Linked DNA regions of Methylosinus sp. H3A. The protein of the gene in region 2 interacts with the protein of the main gene of each other region in a pairwise test. Links are inferred from orthologs where the notes say so. Each region holds a gene or a part of one and is shown on either strand. Other genes may lie near its edges. The genes, in order: groL, grpE and IY145_RS14740.

Region 1 (6,396 bases), 2.1 Mb from region 2 along the record:
GACGCCGACGCCCATGATGAAAATTTTGGCGGCCGGGACCGTGCCCGCCGCGGTCATCATCATTGGGATGGCGCGGCTATATTCGGCGGCGGCGTCGATGACGGCGCGATAGCCGGCGATATTCGCCTGGGAGGATAGAACATCCATGACCTGCGCGCGGGTGATGCGCGGCATGAATTCCATGGCGAAGAGCGTCGCGCCGGTTTGCGCGAGCGCGGCCAGCTCTTTCTCATGTCCGAAAGGATCGGCGATGGCGACGACGGCGGCGCCGCGCGCTATGCCGGACAGCTCGCCCGGCGCCGGTCGGCGCACGCGCAGCACCACTTCGGCATTGTCGGAGGCGGCCGCTGCGCTCGGCGCGATCGCCGCGCCGGTGGCGGCGTAATCGGCGTCGGAAAAGCCGGATATGGCTCCGGCCCCCGACTGGATCACGACTTCCGCGCCGAGGCTTTTGAACTTCTTGACAGTTTCCGGCGTCGCGGCGACGCGCGTCTCATTCTTGTCAGTCTCGGATTGAACAGCAATGCGCATTGACGAAACTCCGTTGGGAGGAGATTCGGTTCCCCGCGGCCGGATGGCCGCGCGGTTCGCATTCGGTCAGAAACTGTAGAGAAAAACCGGTCGATCAGCGCGCCGATCGATCAGCGCGCCGAGCTGTCAGCGTGCGAGGAAGAAATACATAAGCAGCAGGCTGACGACTGAGGCGGCGGTTCCCACTTTCAACATCGTCAGAAAGCCGTGATAGGTGGCGAGGTGCTCCGCCATATCGCTCGAAGTCTCGTGATGATGGTCGGCCATGCCTCTCCCCTTCGTGTTCTCGCGTTGCGGCTCCGCCCGTCGAGGGGCGAAGCTGAATAATGCTAGACGAGGCGGCGCGATCCTGCAATGTCGCAATTGTCGCGCCCGCTACGTCTCAGGGCGGAGAGCGGACGAAAAGGACGGCGCCATTGGCGCGCGCGAATTCCTCTGTGCATATGTCTCCGGTGCGGCCTTTCAGGCGCGGCGTTTGCGCCTCGAGCGCCTCGAGGCTCGTATTCTCCTTGACGCGGACATGGCGAACGCAGACGGCGCCAGCGGGCGAGAAGCCGGCCTCGAAATCATGCCCAGGATCATTGCCGGGCGTCTGCACGCCGAGAAAATCATAAAGGTCGATCGGCTGGCCGTTGCGCGTCGTGCCCTTGCCGTCGCCGGAATAATCGGCGCGCACCAGCCGGACGCAGGCGTTGTAGACGTCGCGCATGGAGGTTCCATCCTCGCGCTTCTCCCAGGGGCGATAGCCGAAGCGCACGCACTTTCCCTGAGCCCCGCCTGTGCAGGTGAGCTCGAAGACGCCGGGCTCGGCGGCGCCTATGGTCCCGTCGCCCTTGGCGCGGCCGGGAATGGGAAAGCCCTGGCGGCGCCCGTCCGGGCCGGGATCGCAGAGATTCTTCCATTCGCCGTCCGGTCCCTGGAAGGAGAGGCTGTGCAGCATGACCGCCTCCGACGGCGGGACGGCCCGCTGGAGGTCGCCGGGATCACGTTCGACGGCGTCGATGCGAATCTTCATCGCTCCGGCGCCTTTGGCGACAGTGAGCGTCGCGCCGACGAGATCGGGCGAATGGAGCACCCGCCCGTCGGAGAGCCGCGCCTCGAACTGCGTTCCCTGCACGTCCAGAAGCTCGAGCTCCGCAGCCGCAAGGGGGGACGTCGCCGCCACGAAGGCGACCGATAGCGCGGCGAAGAGTCTGTTCTGCATGATGCGACGCTTTCGAAGAGCCGCAGGAAAGCCGGCGCGGACCGGCCCTCCTGCGCCTGTAAAGATTACTTGTCGGTCTGCGCGGGAGCCGGCAATTCGATCGCGATGACGCGCAATCCGTCATTGGAGAGCGGGCTGGTGGCCACGCCATTGAATTTCACGCCATTGTCGACCAGAGCGTTCTGGGTCAGAGCGTTCTGCACGAGCGAATTCTCCACCAGGGCGTTCGACGTCAGCGCATTGGCCGTGAGCGCGTTCACATGCAATCCGTTGGCGGTGAGCGCATTTTCGGTCAACGCATTCGAGGTGAGGGCGTTGAGGTGCAGGCCGTTCGTCGAGAAGCCATTCAGAGAAACGCCATTGGGCGAGATCACGGCGGAGGCGGAGCCGCTGGCGGCGACGACGAGGCCGAGTGCGAAAATCGAGCGCTTGAACATTTTCGTGAGACCCTTGTGAGCGAGGGCGGCGATATGTCGCCGCTTTCTGTGCCGCCCGATCTCGACGCCCGGAGGCGCTTCGATCGGGAACATCTCTCTTTTCGGGCGTTTCGGCGCGCTTGGCCGTGCGGCGACGCACATGCTCGTGGACGCGACAAAAAAGGCCCCGGATTGCTCCGGGGCCTTCTTCGACTGGTCGGGGATGGAAAATCAGAAATCCATGCCGCCCATGCCGCCGCCGGGCGGCAGAGCCGGACCGCTGTCCTTCTTCGGCTGCTCGGTGATCGTCGCCTCGGTGGTGACGATGAGGCCGGCGATCGAGGACGCGTCCTGCAGCGCCGTGCGCACGACCTTGGTCGGGTCGATGATGCCGAGCTTCACCAGATCGCCATATTCGCCGGTCTGGGCGTCATAGCCGTAATTATAGTCCGTGGACTCGAGCAGCTTGCCGACCACGACCGCGCCGTCTCCGCCGGCGTTGTCGACGATCTGACGGGCCGGAGCCTGGATCGCCTTGCGGACGATCGCGACGCCGGTCTGCTGGTCGGAATTGGCGACCTTGACATCGGCGAGAGCGGCGATAGCGCGCAGCAGCGCGACGCCGCCGCCGGGCGAAATGCCTTCCTGCACCGCGGCGCGGGTGGCGTTCAGCGCGTCGTCGACGCGGTCCTTCTTCTCCTTGACCTCGACCTCGGTCGCGCCGCCGACGCGGATCACCGCGACGCCGCCCGCGAGCTTGGCGAGACGCTCCTGCATCTTCTCGCGGTCATAGTCCGAGGTGGTCTCCTCGACCTGCGCCTTGATCTGGGCGACGCGGGCCTCGATGTCCTTCTTCTCGCCGGCGCCGTCGATGATCGTCGTGTTCTCTTTGTCGATGCGAATGCGCTTGGCCTTGCCGAGCAGGGGCAGCGTGACGCTCTCGAGCTTGATGCCGAGATCCTCGGAGACGACCTGACCGCCCGTCAGAATGGCGATGTCCTCGAGCTGAGCCTTGCGACGATCGCCGAAGCCCGGGGCCTTCACGGCCGCGATCTTCAGGCCGCCGCGCAGCTTGTTGACGACGAGCGTGGCCAGAGCCTCGCCCTCGACGTCCTCGGCGATGATGAGCAGCGGCTTGCCGGTCTGCACAACGGCCTCGAGGATCGGCAGCAGCGGCTGCAGAGTCGACAGCTTCTTCTCGTGGATGAGGATGTAGGGATCCTCGAGCTCCGCGACGAGACGCTCGGCGTTGGTGATGAAGTAAGGCGAGAGATAGCCGCGGTCGAACTGCAGGCCCTCGACGATGACCGTCTCGGAGTCGAGGCTCTTGGCCTCCTCCACCGTGATCACGCCCTCATTGCCGACCTTCTGCACCGCCTTGGCGATCTCCTGGCCGATGTAGCTGTCGCCATTGGCCGAGATGGTGCCGACCTGGGCGATCTCGTCGTTGGAGGTGACCTTCTTGGAGTTCTTCTTCAGATCGGCGACCACCGCCTCGACCGCGAGGTCGATGCCGCGCTTGAGATCCTGCGGGTTGAGGCCGGCCGCGACGGCCTTGGCGCCTTCACGGGCGATGGCGGCGGCGAGGACGGTCGCCGTCGTGGTGCCGTCGCCGGCGGTGTCGTTCTGCTTGGAGGCCACCTCACGAACGAGCTGGGCGCCGAGATTCTCGAATTTGTCGGCGAGCTCGATCTCCTTGGCGACGGTGACGCCGTCCTTGGTGATGCGCGGAGCGCCGAAGCTCTTCTCGATGACGACGTTGCGGCCCTTGGGGCCGAGCGTGACCTTCACCGCATTGGCGAGGATGTCGACGCCGCGCAGAATACGGTCGCGCGCGTCGGAGGAAAAGCGAATGTCCTTGGCTGCCATTGTCGTTCAGCTCCGTTGGAAGAAGGATTGGGCGAGGGTCGGCCGGATCAGGCGATGACGCCCAGAATGTCGCTTTCTTTCATGATGAGGAGATCTTCCCCGTCGATCTTGACCTCGGTGCCGGACCATTTGCCGAACAGCACGCGGTCGCCTTCCTTGACGTCGAGGGCGACGAGCTTGCCGCTCTCGTCGCGGGAGCCGGGGCCGACGGCGATGATCTTGCCCTCGGCGGGCTTCTCTTTCGCGGTGTCGGGAATGATGATGCCGCCTTTGGTCTTGTCTTCGCCTTCGAGGCGCTTGACCACGACCCGGTCGTGGAGGGGACGGAACGCCATGTCGTCTTCCTTGCGTTGCAGAGCCCGGCCGGAGCGCACGGGCGAAAGATTGCGTAAAATGCCTATTAGCACTCAGGGGTGACGAGTGCCAACAGGCTAGCGATGAAATAGGAAGCGGCGCCCCGCCCTGTCAAGGGCGAGCAGCGCCGAATTCGGGCGCCCGAGCCGTAAATGCATAAAATTGTGTCTTGCTCTGCCTTATTATTCTCATGTCGCGGCAGGATTCGGGCGGCGCTTCCATCTGCGCCGATTCCGGCGGCCCATTCCGCGGGGCGTCGTTGCGCAATCGCGTGCAGCGCGCTAGGCCCAGGCGTCGGCATATGAATTGCTAGCTCGCGAGGCATGACAATGGACGCCGTGCAAACGACAAAGACCGCATTCGACGTCATCGGCGGCCAGGAAGCGGTCGATCGCCTCGTCGAGGCGTTCTATCGCAATATGGACGTTCTGCCGCAGGCGCGTGACATTCGCGCGATGCATGCGGTGGATCTCGGCCCCACCAAGGCGGTTCTGAAGCTCTATCTGGCCGAATGGCTGGGCGGACCCAAGAGCTATTCGGAGCAGCGGGGACACCCCCGGCTGCGCATGCGTCACATGGGCTTCGCGATCGGACCCGCCGAGCGCGACGCGTGGATGACCTGCATGACGGGCGCGCTCGAAGAGGTGGTCGATGATGTGAGAGTGCGAGACACATTGAAGCAGAACTTCGCCAAACTGGCGGATTGGCTACGTAACGATCCGGGTAACCAACATGACAAGCATCACTGATACGGCGTTTTCGACTTTGGACCAGCAGAAGCGGCTGCTCAGCCCGGTCCATAAGGGCCCGACCGAAAAGGCGGGGCGTTTTGGTTTCCGCGGCAAGCTGGCGTTGAAATTCGCCCAGCAGTTCGCCGACGAGGCGCGTCCGCCGGAACTGTGCTCCGATCAGGTGATCGCGGTGGCGGACGCCGGCAAACCGACTTTCGACTTCTTCGCGCAGTGGCTTCTCTCCTTCGAGCATCTCGCGAATGTCGCCGAAGTGCTGAAGGGCCTGCTCAGCCCGACCGGCAAATATTTCATCTTCGCCAACAACATCGACTTGCTCAGCAAATATCAGGTCGAGATCGACGGCATTAATTTCTATGTCCTGCCGATCGACGAATCGACGGTCTATAACGAGCTGCTCGAGCTCTTCTACATCGAGAAGAACGATCTGAAGAAGCTGTCGATCGGCGGCAAGATCGACGCCGTCGCCAATGCCGGCATCGCCTTCGATCAGACGTTCGAGAAGATCACCTATGAGCAGGGGCTGGCTGTGATGGGCCCGGTGCGCAATCGCAACGAGAATCGGCCGGTCTGAAGCGGCCCGAAAATCTCGTTTTCGACCACGCAATCCAGGGGCGCTCCGGCTCTGGATTGCTTTTTTTTATAGAGAGCCGGCCGGCAGGGACGGAAGCCATCCGACCATGGCTGGTCAGTCGCTTTCCAGTCGGGTTTGCGCGCAGGCGCGCACCAATTCGTCCTCGTCATCGAGGAAGGAGCGCAGCATCTCGCGTGGGCATCGTTCCGCGATGGTGAAGCGAATGCGCAAATCCTCGTCTTTGCTCATCGCGTCGAGACGATCCTCAGGAAGGCGCTCGGCGACGACGAGCCGCACCAGCGGCTCCGGGTCTTTGACGAGAAGATGCAGCCTATCCAAAGGAATGCGACGCGCCACCCAACGCCGCACTTCCGGATCCTCGTCATGGACGGCGATCGGAAGCAAATCCGGCGAGATTCGGCGGACGACGTGGATGCGGACCAGATAATCCTGGTCGGAATACATTGCGAGCAGCGCCGCGCCCTCGAGCCGATTGGCGATGACGATACGAACCCGCGGCTCTGGATCATGCGCGAGACGGGCGATGCGCGACGCCGGCAGGCGCGAGGCCGCTGTGGCGCGCACCTCGGGCTCTGGATCGTCGAGCAAAGGCGGGAGCCGCAGGACCGAAGCATAGCGCGCCGCGCGCGCGCGCACTTCGAAATAGACGTGATCGAGATAGGCGTCCGCGAGATGCGG
Region 2 (6,317 bases):
CGATCACATCCTTGGCGACCTCGGCGGGGATGGCGAAGCCTATGCCGACCGAGCCGCCCGAGGGCGAATAGATCGCCGTATTGACGCCGATCACCTGGCCACGCTCGTCGAAGGAGGGGCCGCCGGAATTGCCGCGGTTCACCGGCGCGTCGATCTGGAGGAAATCGTCATAGGGGCCGGCGCCGATGTCGCGTCCGCGCGCCGAGACGATGCCCGCCGTCACCGTGCCGCCGAGGCCGAAGGGATTGCCGACGGCGATCACCCAGTCGCCGACGCGGGGCGTCGAGGTCGCCCAATCGACATGCGGCAGATTATTGCCGTCATTGATCTTCAGCAAAGCGAGATCGGTGCGCTTGTCCGTGCCGATGATCTTGGCGGGCAGCGTGCGGCCGTCGTCGAAGGTCACCTCCACCTGCGTCGCATTTTCGACGACATGATTATTGGTCACGGCGTAGCCGTCGCTGGTGATGACGAAACCGGAACCCTGCGCCTGGGTCATATGCTTCTGCCGGCGCCCTCCCGGAGCCTCGCCGAAGCGGCGGAAGAAGCGATAGAGCGGATCGTCTGGCGAGAGCTCGGGCGGCGCGCCGGGAAAGCCTTCCTCGGGTCCGCCGCCGACCTCCAGCGCCTTGGTCTTGATCGCGATGACGGCGGGCTTCACCCGCTCGACGACATCGGCGAAGGATTGCGGGCCGGAGGCGGGGAGGGCGCTCTGGCTAGGGTTCTGCGTCTGAGTCTGCGTCGCGGGGGCCTGGCCCCAGGCGAAGCTCTGCGCCGGCGAGAGGAGCGTCGCGCCGAGCGCGAGCGCGGCGGCGCCGGACATGAGGGACATGCGGAACGGGCGTCCTTCCGGACGACGCCATCGCGCCGTTCGGGTCGTGGCGAGAGCTCGACGAAAAACCATGGGCAAGGTCATCAAACCGTCTCCATCGATCTGCCTCGGGCGCGCTCGCTTTTCGAGGAGCCGCCGCCGGGGGCGCGGCGGGGCGTCCGCCTGTCGACGATGAAGATGGGGTTTGCGGGCTTACGCCACAGTGGCGGCCGCATGAAACTTTCGTAAGGCTCCGCTCGTGACGCGAGCTCGAGCGGGCGCGCGGGCAAATCACCCGAGGCGGCGAGGGAGCCCGTCCATGGCGGGCGAGGCCCGGCTCACGGCAGATTTTCCTTCGGGTTCATCGCGGACCGGGAGGAACGACAAATGCCGAATTTCGCTTTCGACGACAGCAACATCGCCTGGCGGCGCCTCGAGGGAGTGGATCACCTCTGGCTCTGCGTGCGGGACATAGACGACGACGCCGGGATTCTCCATGTCCTCTTCAAATTCGCGGCCAATGAAAAAATCCTGCTGCATCGTCACAAGACGCTGAACAAGACCTTCGTGATTCAAGGCGAGCATCGCGTCTATCACGCGAACCACGAGATCAAGGAGATCAGGCCTGTCGGCAGCTACAAGGTCAGCCCGCCTTCGGACGACCCGCATCGCGAAGGCGGCGGCGATCAGGACGTGGTCGTGTTCTTCACCATCTATGGAAAGGGCGTGCTCTACGAAATATTGGACGACGAGCAGGCTGTCGTCGGCGTCCTCACCGTCGAGGATTTTCGCGCGCTATTGTGATCGAGCGCGGAAGTCGGCTCACCCCCGGCGGGATGCGATGCCTCGATGACGACACGAATCTACCCGCGGAGCGGGGGAGGGCTGGGGGTGCGAGCGGATTGCCTTCGACGCCGGCGGCGCTTAGATCGTCGCCGATGTCACCGACGAGGCCTCGAACCATGAATGCATCGATCGCCGCGCCCGCAGCCGGGGCGGAGCCCGGCGTCGTCGCGGCGGCCGTCTATGCGGATGGCCGCCGGCTCCAGGACATAGCGATCGAGGAGGCCGGCGCCTTCGCCGCGCGTCCCGGCCATGTCGTGTGGATCGGGCTCTACGAGCCCTCTTTCGATCTGCTGGCGCGCGTGCGGCGACAGTTCGATCTGCATCCGCTGGCGATAGAGGACGCCGGCAAGGCGCATCAATATCCCAAGCTCGAGCAATATGGGGATGGTCTGTTCATCGTCGCGCGCACCGCGCAGATGGAGAGTGGCCGCATCGTCTTCGGCGAGACGCATCTGTTCGTCGGCAAGGGCTATGTTCTGTCGATCCGCCACGGCGCCTCGAGCTCCTATGCGCAGGTGCGCGAGCGCTGCGAGGCGGCGCCCCACGGCCTGTCGGAGGGCGAGGACTATATCGTCTACGCCATTCTCGATTTCATCGTGGACAATTACTTTCCCGTGCTCGCGACGATCAATGCGGAAGTCGAGGAGATCGAGGATCATATTCTCGCGCAGGCGCCGGAGAAGACCCATGTCGATCGGCTCTATGCGCTGCGACGCGACCTGTTGCGGCTCGGCAACGCCGTCGCGCCGCTGGTCGACGTCTGCCAACGCCTCGAGCATACGCAGGTGATGCCGATCGACGCCGCCATGCGGCCGCATTTTCGCGATGTGACCGACCATATTCTGCGCGTTCGCGAGCAGATCGACACATTGCGCGAGGTGCTGGCCTTCGCCTTCGAGGCGAGCCTGATGAACGGCCAGATGCAGCAGACCTATATCACGCGGCGGCTCGCGGCTTGGGCCGCCATCCTCGCCGTGCCGACGGCGATCGCCGGCATTTACGGGATGAATTTCGAGCATATGCCGGAGCTGAAGTGGCGCTACGGCTATTTCCTGGTTCTCGGCGCGACGGCGACGATCTGCGCCACGCTCTATTGGCGTTTTCGCCGCAACGGCTGGCTGTGACGCGCGGCGCTATGCCGTCGCGCGTTCTCGATCGCCTATGGCTCGGGGCCGAAAAGCCGGATCAGGCCTTCGGCCCGCCCCGCGCGATGCCGACCTTGGCCGGGCGCAGCACGCGCTCGCCGATCAGATAGCCGGGCTCGACCACTTGCGCGACCGTGCCATTGGGCACGCTCTCGTCCGGTATCTCGAACAGCGCCTCGTGCTGATTGGGGTCGAAGCGCTGGCCCTGCGCCTCGATCTTCTTGACGCCGAAGCGCGCGAGGCGGGAGACGAAGTCGCGCTCGGTGAGCTCCACGCCCTCGATCAGCGTGAGAATGCTCTGCTCGAGGCCTTCGCGCGCCGGCGCCGGCACGCTGTCGACCGCGCGGCGCAGATTATCCGCCAAGGGCAGCATTTCACGGGCGAAATTGGCGACCCCATAGGTCTTGGCGTCGGCGATCTCCTTGTCGGTCCGTCGCCGCAGATTCTCCATATCGGCGAGCGTGCGCAGCAGCTTGTCCTTCAAGCTGGCGACCTCGGCGTGGAGATTGCCGAGCTCGGTGAAGGGCTCGGGCTCGGCAATGTCGGATTCCGCCCCCGGCTGCGCCAGAGCGGAGGCGTCGGCCTCGCCGGCCTGCGCCTGACGGATGCGGGCCTCCTCGGGAGTTTCCTTTTTCTTATCGTCGCTCATGATCTCTTCCATTGGCGATGAAACGCCCCCGATATCAGTGCGGGAGCGCGCAAAATCAAGTCGGGGCGACGCTCGCGCCCGCGCCGGTCGATTTTCGCACCCGCAGCGCGAAGACGTCCAGCAATTGGCGCTTGATCGCCGCCTGACGCGAAGGCGAGACGATTTTCCCGCCGGTCAGATCGGTCACATAGAAAGCGTCCACGGCCCGCTCGCCGAAGGTCACGATATGAGCGGAGCCGATGTTGAGATTGAGATTGGAGATGGCGTTGGTCAAATCGAAGAGCAGTCCGACGCGGTCGAGGCCGGAGACCTCGATGACGGTCGCCATATTGGCGAAGCTGTTGTCGATGACGATGTCGGGCGCGATGTCGAAGGCCGTCGTCGCGGCGCGTTGCGCGCTGCGCGCGGCGACCGCCTCCGAAATGGCGATCTCGCCGCGCAGCGCTTTCTCGATGAAGTCGGCGACGCGGCGCGCCCGGCGCAATTCGTCGTCGTCCAGCGGAAAGGCGCGCGAGAAGAAGATCGTGTCCAGCGCGAGCCCGTCCGCCGTGGTGAAGATATGGGCGTCGACGATGTTGGCGCCGCTCGCCGCGCAGGCGCCGGCGATGATCGACAACAGCCGCCGATGATCCTGCGCGATGACGGTGAGCTCCACCGCGCCGCTCTTGGTGTCGAGATCGACAGTGGTGGCGAGCGGCGTCTTCGAATCGTTGAGGTCGCGCAACAGGCGCGCATGGCGCACCTTGCGGGCGAGGTCCGCCTTCAGCCAATAGGCGGAATAATGGCGCTGCGCATAGGCCGTGAAATCCGCTTCGCTCCAATCGGAGAGCGCGGCGCGCAGCTCCTCCTTCGCTTGGGCGACTCTGCTCTTGCGATCGGCCGCCGAATGGCCGCCGCCGAGCACCACTTCCGTCTCCCAATAGAGCACGTTGAGCAGCTGCGCCTTCCAGGCGTCGAGCACGCCGGGGCCGACGGCGTGAATGTCGCACATGGTCAGCACGAGCAGCATTTTGAGCCGCTCCATCGTCTGCACGATTCCGGCGAAATTCTCGATCGTGCGGCGGTCGGAGAGATCGCGGCTCTGCGCTATGCTCGACATCAGCAGATGATGCTGCACCAGCCAGGCGACGGCGCCGGTCTCCGCGGCGTCGAGGCCCAGACGCGGGCACAGCGAATACGCGATATCGGCGCCGGCCTGCGAGTGATCCTCCTTGCGGCCCTTGGCGATATCGTGCAGCAGCAGGCCGAGATAGAGCGCCTTGCGATTGGAGATCGTCGGCAGAATGTCGTTCGCCAGCGCCGCTTGTTTCGGCCCGCGGCCCGATTCGAGCGCCGCCAGCGCGCCGACCGCGCGCAACAAATGCTCATCGACAGTGTAGTGATGATACATGTTGAATTGCATCATCGCGACGATGCGGCCGAACTCCGGGATGAAGCGTCCGAGCACGCCCACTTCATTCATGCGTCGCAGCACCGTCTCCGTCGTATTGTGCGACAGCAGAATGTCGAGGAACAGACGGTTCGCTTCTTTGTTGGCGCGCAGATCGGAATCGATGAGCCGCAGCGAGCGCGTGACGGCGCGCACGGCGTCCGGATGGATCGCGAGCCCATAGCGATCGGCGGTCCAGAACAGGCGGATGATATTCACCGGATCGCGGCGGAAGACATCTTCGGCGGCGACATTGACGCGGTCGTGCTCGACAATGAAATTGTCCGGCGGCATTTTGCGCGCGCGGCGCCGCAGCCGGCCGAGCACGCGGTCGAGCATCGCCGGCGGCTTGGCCTCGCGCGCCTCGAGCGCCGCGCAGACGATGGCGGTGAGATCGCCGACGTCTTTGGCGACGAGAAAATAATGCTTCATGAAGCGTTCGGTGCGCGAGAGGCCGGCGCGGTCGTGATAGCCGAATTTCGCGGCGAGCATGGGCTGCAGATCGAAGGACAGACGCTCCTCGGCGCGGCCCGTCGAAAAATGCAGCTGGCAGCGCACGCGCCACAGAAATTCCTCGCAGCGCTGGAACAAGGTCAGCTCGCTGCGTGTAAACAGTCCGGCGGCGACGAGCTCCTCCGGCTCGCGCACGCGATAGACATATTTGGCGATCCAGAACAGAGTGTGCAGATCGCGCAGGCCGCCCTTGCCCTCTTTCACATTGGGCTCGACGAGATAGCGCGACGAGCCCGCGCGCGAGACGCGCTGGTCGCGCTCGGCGAGCTTGGCGGCGACGAAGGCGCGCGCGTCGACGCGCATGATCTCGCGATCGAAACTCTCGAGCAATTCGTGAAAGAGCTCTACATTGCCGAGAATGAAACGCGCCTCGAGAATGGTCGTGCGGATGGTGACGTCGGCGCGCGCCTGGCGCAGGCATTCGGCGACCGAGCGGCTCGAATGTCCGACCTTCTGGCGCAGATCCCAGAGCATATAGAGGATCGCCTCGACGACGCTCTCGCCCCATGGGGTCTGCTTATAGGGAAGCAGGAACAAGAGATCGATGTCGGAGCCCGGCGCGAGCGTGCCGCGCCCATAGCCGCCGACGGCGACGACGGTCAGTCGCTCGCCGAAGGTCGGATTATCGGCGACATAGACGAAGCGGACGACATAATCGTAGATCGCGCCGATGATCTCGTCCTCGAGATCGGAGAGATAGCGCGCGCAGGCCAGCCCTTTGCCGCCGGCGTCGAGATAGGCGTGCGCCGTCTCGTGACCCTCCGCCAGCGCGGCGCGCAGGATTTCGACCACCGCGGCGCGCGGCGGCTCGCCGGGCTTGGAGCCCGCGCTCACCGCGACGATTTTTTCGCCGAGCGCCGCGCGCGCGCCCTGCGCGCTCGGCTCCGCGGGCCGCGCGAGCGTGGGGACGTCACGGGACGCGCG
Region 3 (6,290 bases), 1.7 Mb from region 2 along the record:
GCTGGTGGCCGCAGTGCGCTCGAGGCCGGGCGCCGGCTCCCAGGCGGGCGCATGCTCATGAGTCGTGTGCTCATGAGTCGTGTGTTCATGCCCGGTGTGCTCATGCGCGGCGTGGTCGTGCGCCGCGGCTCCGCCATGCGCCTGCTCGGCCGCGGTCTCATAGACCTCGGCGGCGAGGATCAGCGGAGTCGTGGTGACATTCTGCAGGGCCGCGACGGCGAGCCCCGCGAGAAGGCCGGCCAGAAGACCGACCGCGAGGAGTCGCTGGATCACCGTTGCGTCAATGGCAGGGGAAGCCGAGCGAATGGCGCGAGTCGTGGGCCGCATTATGGGCGACGCTCGCATAGGAGAAGCCGGCGAGATAGACGAGGCCTGCGCCGAGCGTGAAGACGACGAGCGCGGCGCGCAGCACCTCTATGCGGCTCGAGACGAGGACGGCGTCGGCGGAAAGGGTCTTCACGGAAAAGGTCTTGGCGGTCATCTGATTCTCCTCGCCGCCCCACCGGCGGCATTCGTGGTTTCGCGTGACGGCAGGTCACATGACGGCAGGTCTCCTGGCTCGCGGGTCGCCGCACGCGCCGCCTTCCCGGGCTTTCGCCCAGTGGCTTTACGGGCGCGCGCTCGCCGCTCACAGTTGCGGGGGCAGCCGCGGAATCGGGGACGAGCCCCTTACCGCATTCCCTGTTCGCCTCCTTGCGGAGGACCGTCCCGAACAGTCATATGACGGAGAGCAGGAGCCGTCAAACGGCGAGGAGACGCAAATCGTGTCGGAATTCGCGGAGGAAGACGCGGCCCGCCGCCATCGCGAGAAGATGGAGAAGCGCAAGGCCGTCCAGGACGCCGAGGTCGCCGGCAAGACCATCGCCGAAAAGGGCCTGCTCATGGTCCATACGGGCGCCGGCAAGGGCAAGTCGACGGCCGCCTTCGGCCTCGCGCTGCGGGCGATGGGCCATGGGTTCCGGGTCGGCGTGGTGCAATTCGGCAAGGGCGCCTGGGAGAGCGGCGAGCGCCGCATCCTCGAGAAGCTCGGCGAGGAGGAGGGGCTCGTCTCCTGGCATACGCTCGGCGAGGGATTTACCTGGGAGACGCAGGATCGCGCCCGCGACGAGGCGGCGGCCCGCCGCGCCTGGGAAAAGGCGAAGGCGCTGATGGCGCAGGAGTCGATTCGGCTGCTGGTGCTCGACGAATTGTCGATCGCGCTGCGCTATGAGCATCTGCCGCTGGATGAGGTGGTCGAGACGCTGAAGGCGCGGCGCGCCGATCTGCATGTCGTCGTCACCGGCCGCAACGCCAAGCCGGAACTCGTCGCCATCGCCGATCTCGTCACCGAGATGACGCTGATCAAGCATCACTTCCAGGCCGGTGTGAAGGCGCAGATAGGCGTCGAATTCTAAAAGGCGCAGGGCGCCGGCTGGCCGATGGCCCGGCCGGAACCCCGGCGCCGAGCCGATTTCAGCACACGAATTGACGGCGGCCGTTCCACCAGCGCCAGCAGGCGTTGGAAGCCGGCGCGCGGCGCGGTCCCGCATAATAGGACCGGCCATAATAACCGCCGCCATAACTGCCGCCCCATCCGGCGTGGCGCCAGCCGTGATGGCCCCAGCCGTGATGGACGCTGGCGTGGCGGCCGTGATGGTGATGATGGTGATGATGGTGATGATGATGGTGGTGGTGGTGGTGACGATGGTGGCCGCGGGCGGAGGCCGCGCCGGGCAGCATCAGCGCGCCGACCAGGGCCGCCGCATAAACCATATGTCGAAACATGCCGTTTTCTTCCCTTGTTCGAGGAGGGCCCCCAGCGCCGCCTCGGCCGGGGAAGAACGTCGCGCGAAAGAAGATCGTTCCCGCGCGCGCTTGGTTGACGCGCGCTTGCGGAGCCGCATGGTCAAGGGAAAGTTAAAGGATCAGCCTGTGAGCGCGTCGAGGAGCAGCTTGCCGTTCAGCGCGACGATGGCCACGGCGATGACTGCGGCGACGGCTGTGGTGACGCGCGGCGCCGCGAGCTCGCCCATCAGCCTGCGCGAGGCGGTGAACCAGACCAGCGGCACGACGGCGAAGGGCAGGGTGAAGCTCAGCACCACCTGGCTCAGCACCAGCAGCCGGCCGGTCGCCGCCTCGCCGGCGACCAGAGTGACGGCGACGGCCGGGACGATGGCGATGAGCCGAGTCACCAGACGCCGCAGCGCCGGTTTCATGCGCAGCTCGACGAACCCCTCCATCACGATCTGACCGGCGAGGGTCGCCGTCACCGTGGAGTTGAGCCCGCAGGCGATGAGCGCGATGGCGAAGAGCTTGGCGGCGATCGGCGCGCCGAGCAGCGGCGCGATCAGCGTATAGGCCTGGCCGAGCTCGACGACATCGGTATGGCCGGTCGAGTGGAAGGCGGCGGCCGCCAGCACCAGGATAGAGCCATTGATGACGAGCGCGAAAATGAGCGCCAAGGTGCTGTCGAATATGGCGAAGTCGATCGCCTCGCGGCGCTCCGCCGAGGAGGCGCCGACGTCGCGCGTCTGCACGATATAAGAGTGCAGGAAGAGATTGTGCGGCATCACCGTCGCGCCGAGAATGCCGAGGCCGATATAGAGCATCTCGGGATTTTCGATGAGCGCGCGGCTCGGCACGAGGCCGGCGGCGACCTCGCCGAGATCGGGCCGCGCCAGCAGCAGCTGGCCGCCGAAGGCCAGCGCGATGATCCCCAGCATGGCGACGACGAAGAGCTCGATCTTGCGGAAGCCGAGACGCTCGAAGGCGAGCACGAGGAAAGTGTCGAGCAAGGTGACGACGACGCCGAAAGCGAGCGGCAGGCCGAACAGCAATTGCAGGCCGATCGCCGTGCCGATGACCTCGGCGAGGTCGGTCGCCAGAATCCCCGCCTCGGCCAGCAGCCAGAGCGCCACGGAGGCGGCGCGGGGAAAGCGGCGGCGGCAGGCGCTGGCGAGATCGAGGCCGGTGGCGAGGCCGAGCCGGGCCGTCAGCGATTGCAGCACGATCGCCATGACGCTGGACAGCACGGCGACGAAGAGCAGCGCCGTGCCGAATTTGGAGCCGCCGGCGAGCGCGGTCGCCCAATTGCCGGGGTCCATATAGCCGGTGGCGACGAGATAGCCGGGGCCGAGGAAGATGAAGAGACGACGAAAGCCGACGGTCTCGCGCGGGACGCGCACCGAGCCGCGCATATCGCCGCGAGCCGGGACGAGCGTGGCGGAGAGGTCGGGCGAGGCTGCGTGCATGCGGCGGCTTTCTTCTTCGCGAGATCGCGTCCGCCCTCGTCTCCGGCAGGCGTCTCACGAGGATATAGGCCCCGCTCGCCGCGAGCGCCAGCGGGCCGGCGGACGCCTTTCGCGCCTGCGCTCGGCTTCGCCCCTCCGGCGATGCGATGGACTGGGTCGTTTCTATGTCGCAATGCGTAGCCGGATGCGTCGCAGCGGCGCCGAGCATGCGGCGAAACGCTAAAATTTGTGACCTTGTTGCAACAGTCGTCGAGATAGTTTTCCGCGAGCCGGGCAAAGGGCCAGATGCCCCTTTTCAGCCATAAACGCTGCGCTAATCTCGACCCGTCACAAGGTCATCGAAGACATGGAGACGCCTCCCGCGCCGGCTCGTCGCGGGAGAACGCTCCCCTCGTTTCCGAACGCCTGTCGTCGATTTTCGGCGGTGACGCATGGCGGTGTTGTGCGCGGCGTTTTTTTTGAGACGCCAGCGGCGTTGAGAAAGTCAGATCCTCGATGATCGTGTTTCTCCAGGCGATTGCGTCGACGGTAGGGCCGCGCGGGCGTCGTTCGACGCTGCTTCTCGCGCTCGGCTGTGCGACAGCCGGATCTCTTTGGGCGGGCGCCGCCGCCGCCTTCGACGCGTCGGAGCCGCGCTCCCTCGCGGCCGCCACGCAGCCATTGACCATCTTCAAGGATCCGCAGGCCGCTCTGCGCGCCGGGCTGGAGAGCTATCACGCCGGCAACACCAAGAAGTCGGTGGAGGCGCTGCGCTACGCCGCGGATGGCGGCGAATCGCTCGCCCAATGGAAGCTCGGCCGCATGTATGCGGACGGCGACGGCGTCGCCCGCGACGACGCCAAGGCCTATTCCTATTTCGCCAAGCTCGTCGAGCATTTCGCCGACGACGAGCCGAGCCCGCGCGAGCGGCTGATGGCGGCCGGCGCCTTCGTGGCCGTCGGAGTCTATTATCTCGAGGGGATTGCCGCCGCGAAGATCACGCCGGACGCCGGCCGCGCCTTCGATCTCTTCCGCTACGCCGCGACCTATTTCGGCAACGCCGACGCTCAATATAATCTCGCGCGCATGTATCTCGACGGCAATGGCGTCTCCAAGGACGCGCGCCAGGCCGCCAATTGGCTCGATCTCGCCGCGCGGAAGGGCCATGCGCCGTCGCAGGCGCTGCTCGGCCATCTGATGTTCAACGGCGAAGCCGGCGGTCCGCCTCAGCGGGCGCGCGGCCTCATGTATCTCACGCTGGCGCGCGAGGCCGCCGGCGATCGGCCGACCGATCAATGGATCGTCGAGCTGCATTCCCGCGCATTGGCGCGGGCGGGCGAGGCGGACCGCAAAGCGGCGGTGGCGATGCTCGAATATTATCTGACGCGCCGGGACTGACCCCCTTACTCATCGGCCGAGAATGCGAGGCGATCCTGGAGCCGTCGGGCCCGGGATCGCCTTTTTGCGTCGCGTTTTCGCTGCTCTTCACGGGGCCTGACTAATTTTGTCGCGCGCGCACATGCCGCATTGTGCCCGGAAAAGAGTTGGTGTAGGCTGACGCCGATGCGACGCTTTGTCGCGCATCAAGTGAAAAAAAAGCAAAAAAGCACCAACATTCGGAGGATCGTCACATGTCAACAATCGGACACAGCAGCGCTGAGATCGGCAAGACTGTTCTGTGGATGGTCGCCATCGTCGCTTTCGTCATCATTGCGCTGACGAAGGTTCCGGACTGGATTTCCCCCGCCGGCACCAACGGCACGGGCAACGGCTCCGACCCGGGCGTCGGCCGCACCGTGAAGATGATTCAGTAAGATCGACGATCTCTCGCCTTTCGTCTGCAGCTTCGCCATCCTTCTCGTGAAGTTAGCGGCTTGGCGTTGATCGCCGACTTTTAAAGAAAGTCACACTCGATCCGCCTCCTCCGCCTCGTTGTCGCGACAATGAGGCGGAGTGAGGGGGACGACAGGCGCGAGGGCGCTCCGATTCCCTCGCGCGAGGTTCGAGAGCGCCACCTCGAAAAACAGCGCGCCCCTCCCGTCTTCCTCAAAATTGCAGCGTCGTCGCGAAGCGCACTCCGGCCAGCGCGGCGATCTCTCGCATCGTCTCGCGCGGCGCCGGCTCGTCGATCGCGACGAGAGCCACGGCGGAGCCGCCCGGACGATCGCGTCCCAGCGCGCAGGTCGCGATATTCACGCCCGCAGCGCCGAGCAGCCCCGCGAAACGCCCGATGAAGCCGGGTCTGTCGGCGTTGGACACGAAGATCATTCGCTCGGAGAACTCAGCCTCCACGCGGACGCCATCCGCGGCGACGATGCGCGGCCGGCCGTCGTGGAACAGAGAGCCGGCGAGCGTCCTCTCCCCGTCGCGCGTCGTCACCGATACGGCGATGAGTGAATCATAATCGCTCGCGCCGGAGCGTGTCGCTTCGTCGATCGCTATGCCGCGCTCTTTGGCGATCGCGAGCGCCGAGACGAGATTGACCTCGGCGAGCGCCGGCCGCAGCAATCCGGCGACGGCCGCCGCCGTCATCGCCGGGACATTGCGCTGCGCCGCCGCGCCTTCATAGGCGACCAAGATGCGTTCGATCGGCGATTCGGTCGATTGGCCGAGGAAGGAGCCGAGCTTCTCGGCGAGATCGACGAAGGGCGCGAGCCGCGGCGCCTCCTCGGCGCCGATCGACGGGAAATTGACCGCATTCACGATCGCGCCGCGCGTCAGAAAATCGGACATTTGCTCGGCGATCTGCACCGCGACCTTCTCTTGCGCCTCGACCGTCGAGGCGCCGAGATGCGGCGTGCAGACGACATTCTGGCGCGAAAAAAGCGGGTTTTCGCGCGCCGGCTCGGTCTCGAACACATCGAGCGCCGCGCCCGCGACATGGCCCTCGTCCAGAGCCGCGACGAGAGCGGCCTCGTCGACGAGCCCGCCGCGCGCGCAATTGACGATACGCACGCCGCGCTTGGTCTCCGCGAGCGACACGGCGTTCAGCAAGCCCCGCGTCTTGGCGGTGAGCGGCGTATGCAGCGTGATGAAATCGGCGCGCGCGAGCAGCGCGTCGAGATCGACCGGCTCGATGCC

The links.
Region 1: the proteins of grpE (region 2) and groL interact in binary tests that used the Escherichia coli proteins (3 or more experiments, as listed by UniProt). The link is inferred for Methylosinus sp. H3A from one-to-one orthologs.
Region 3: the proteins of grpE (region 2) and IY145_RS14740 interact in binary tests that used the Escherichia coli proteins (3 or more experiments, as listed by UniProt). The link is inferred for Methylosinus sp. H3A from one-to-one orthologs.

What each region holds. Positions count from the first base shown.
Region 1 is NZ_JADNQW010000005.1:2,070,589-2,076,984, forward strand. The notes cover bases 1,702-4,606. They hold groL (chaperonin GroEL), read right to left. Parts: upstream 4,021-4,606; coding sequence 2,383-4,020; downstream 1,702-2,382. Other genes in these bases: IY145_RS12710 (ADYC domain-containing protein), read right to left, coding at 1,702-1,735; IY145_RS12715 (hypothetical protein), read right to left, coding at 1,801-2,265; groES (co-chaperone GroES), read right to left, coding at 4,068-4,355. Also shown: IY145_RS12700 (Re/Si-specific NAD(P)(+) transhydrogenase subunit alpha), read right to left, coding at 1-531; IY145_RS12705 (aa3-type cytochrome c oxidase subunit IV), read right to left, coding at 658-798; more of IY145_RS12710, read right to left, coding at 914-1,701; IY145_RS12730 (group II truncated hemoglobin), read left to right, coding at 4,704-5,123; IY145_RS12735 (hypothetical protein), read left to right, coding at 5,107-5,697; IY145_RS12740 (4Fe4S-binding leucine-rich repeat protein), read right to left, coding at 5,812-6,396.
Region 2 is NZ_JADNQW010000005.1:4,214,337-4,220,653, reverse strand. Bases 1,648-4,473 are described here. They hold grpE (nucleotide exchange factor GrpE), read right to left. Parts: upstream 3,452-4,473; coding sequence 2,843-3,451; downstream 1,648-2,842. Other genes in these bases: IY145_RS22510 ([protein-PII] uridylyltransferase), read right to left, coding at 3,507-4,473; corA (magnesium/cobalt transporter CorA), read left to right, coding at 1,774-2,781. Also shown: IY145_RS22530 (Do family serine endopeptidase), read right to left, coding at 1-823; IY145_RS22525 (regulator), read left to right, coding at 1,199-1,615; more of IY145_RS22510, read right to left, coding at 4,474-6,317. UniProt on the Escherichia coli protein: Participates actively in the response to hyperosmotic and heat shock by preventing the aggregation of stress-denatured proteins, in association with DnaK and GrpE. It is the nucleotide exchange factor for DnaK and may function as a thermosensor.
Region 3 is NZ_JADNQW010000005.1:2,515,500-2,521,789, forward strand. What follows is about bases 1,068-3,866. They hold IY145_RS14740 (Nramp family divalent metal transporter), read right to left. Parts: upstream 3,231-3,866; coding sequence 1,905-3,230; downstream 1,068-1,904. Other genes in these bases: cobO (cob(I)yrinic acid a,c-diamide adenosyltransferase), read left to right, coding at 1,068-1,394; IY145_RS14735 (hypothetical protein), read right to left, coding at 1,453-1,764; IY145_RS14745 (tetratricopeptide repeat protein), read left to right, coding at 3,726-3,866. Also shown: IY145_RS14720 (CbtA family protein), read right to left, coding at 1-273; IY145_RS14725 (CbtB-domain containing protein), read right to left, coding at 281-481; more of cobO, read left to right, coding at 765-1,067; more of IY145_RS14745, read left to right, coding at 3,867-4,607; IY145_RS14750 (hypothetical protein), read left to right, coding at 4,841-5,023; serA (phosphoglycerate dehydrogenase), read right to left, coding at 5,256-6,290. UniProt on the Escherichia coli protein: H(+)-stimulated, divalent metal cation uptake system. Involved in manganese and iron uptake. Can also transport cadmium, cobalt, zinc and to a lesser extent nickel and copper. Involved in response to reactive oxygen.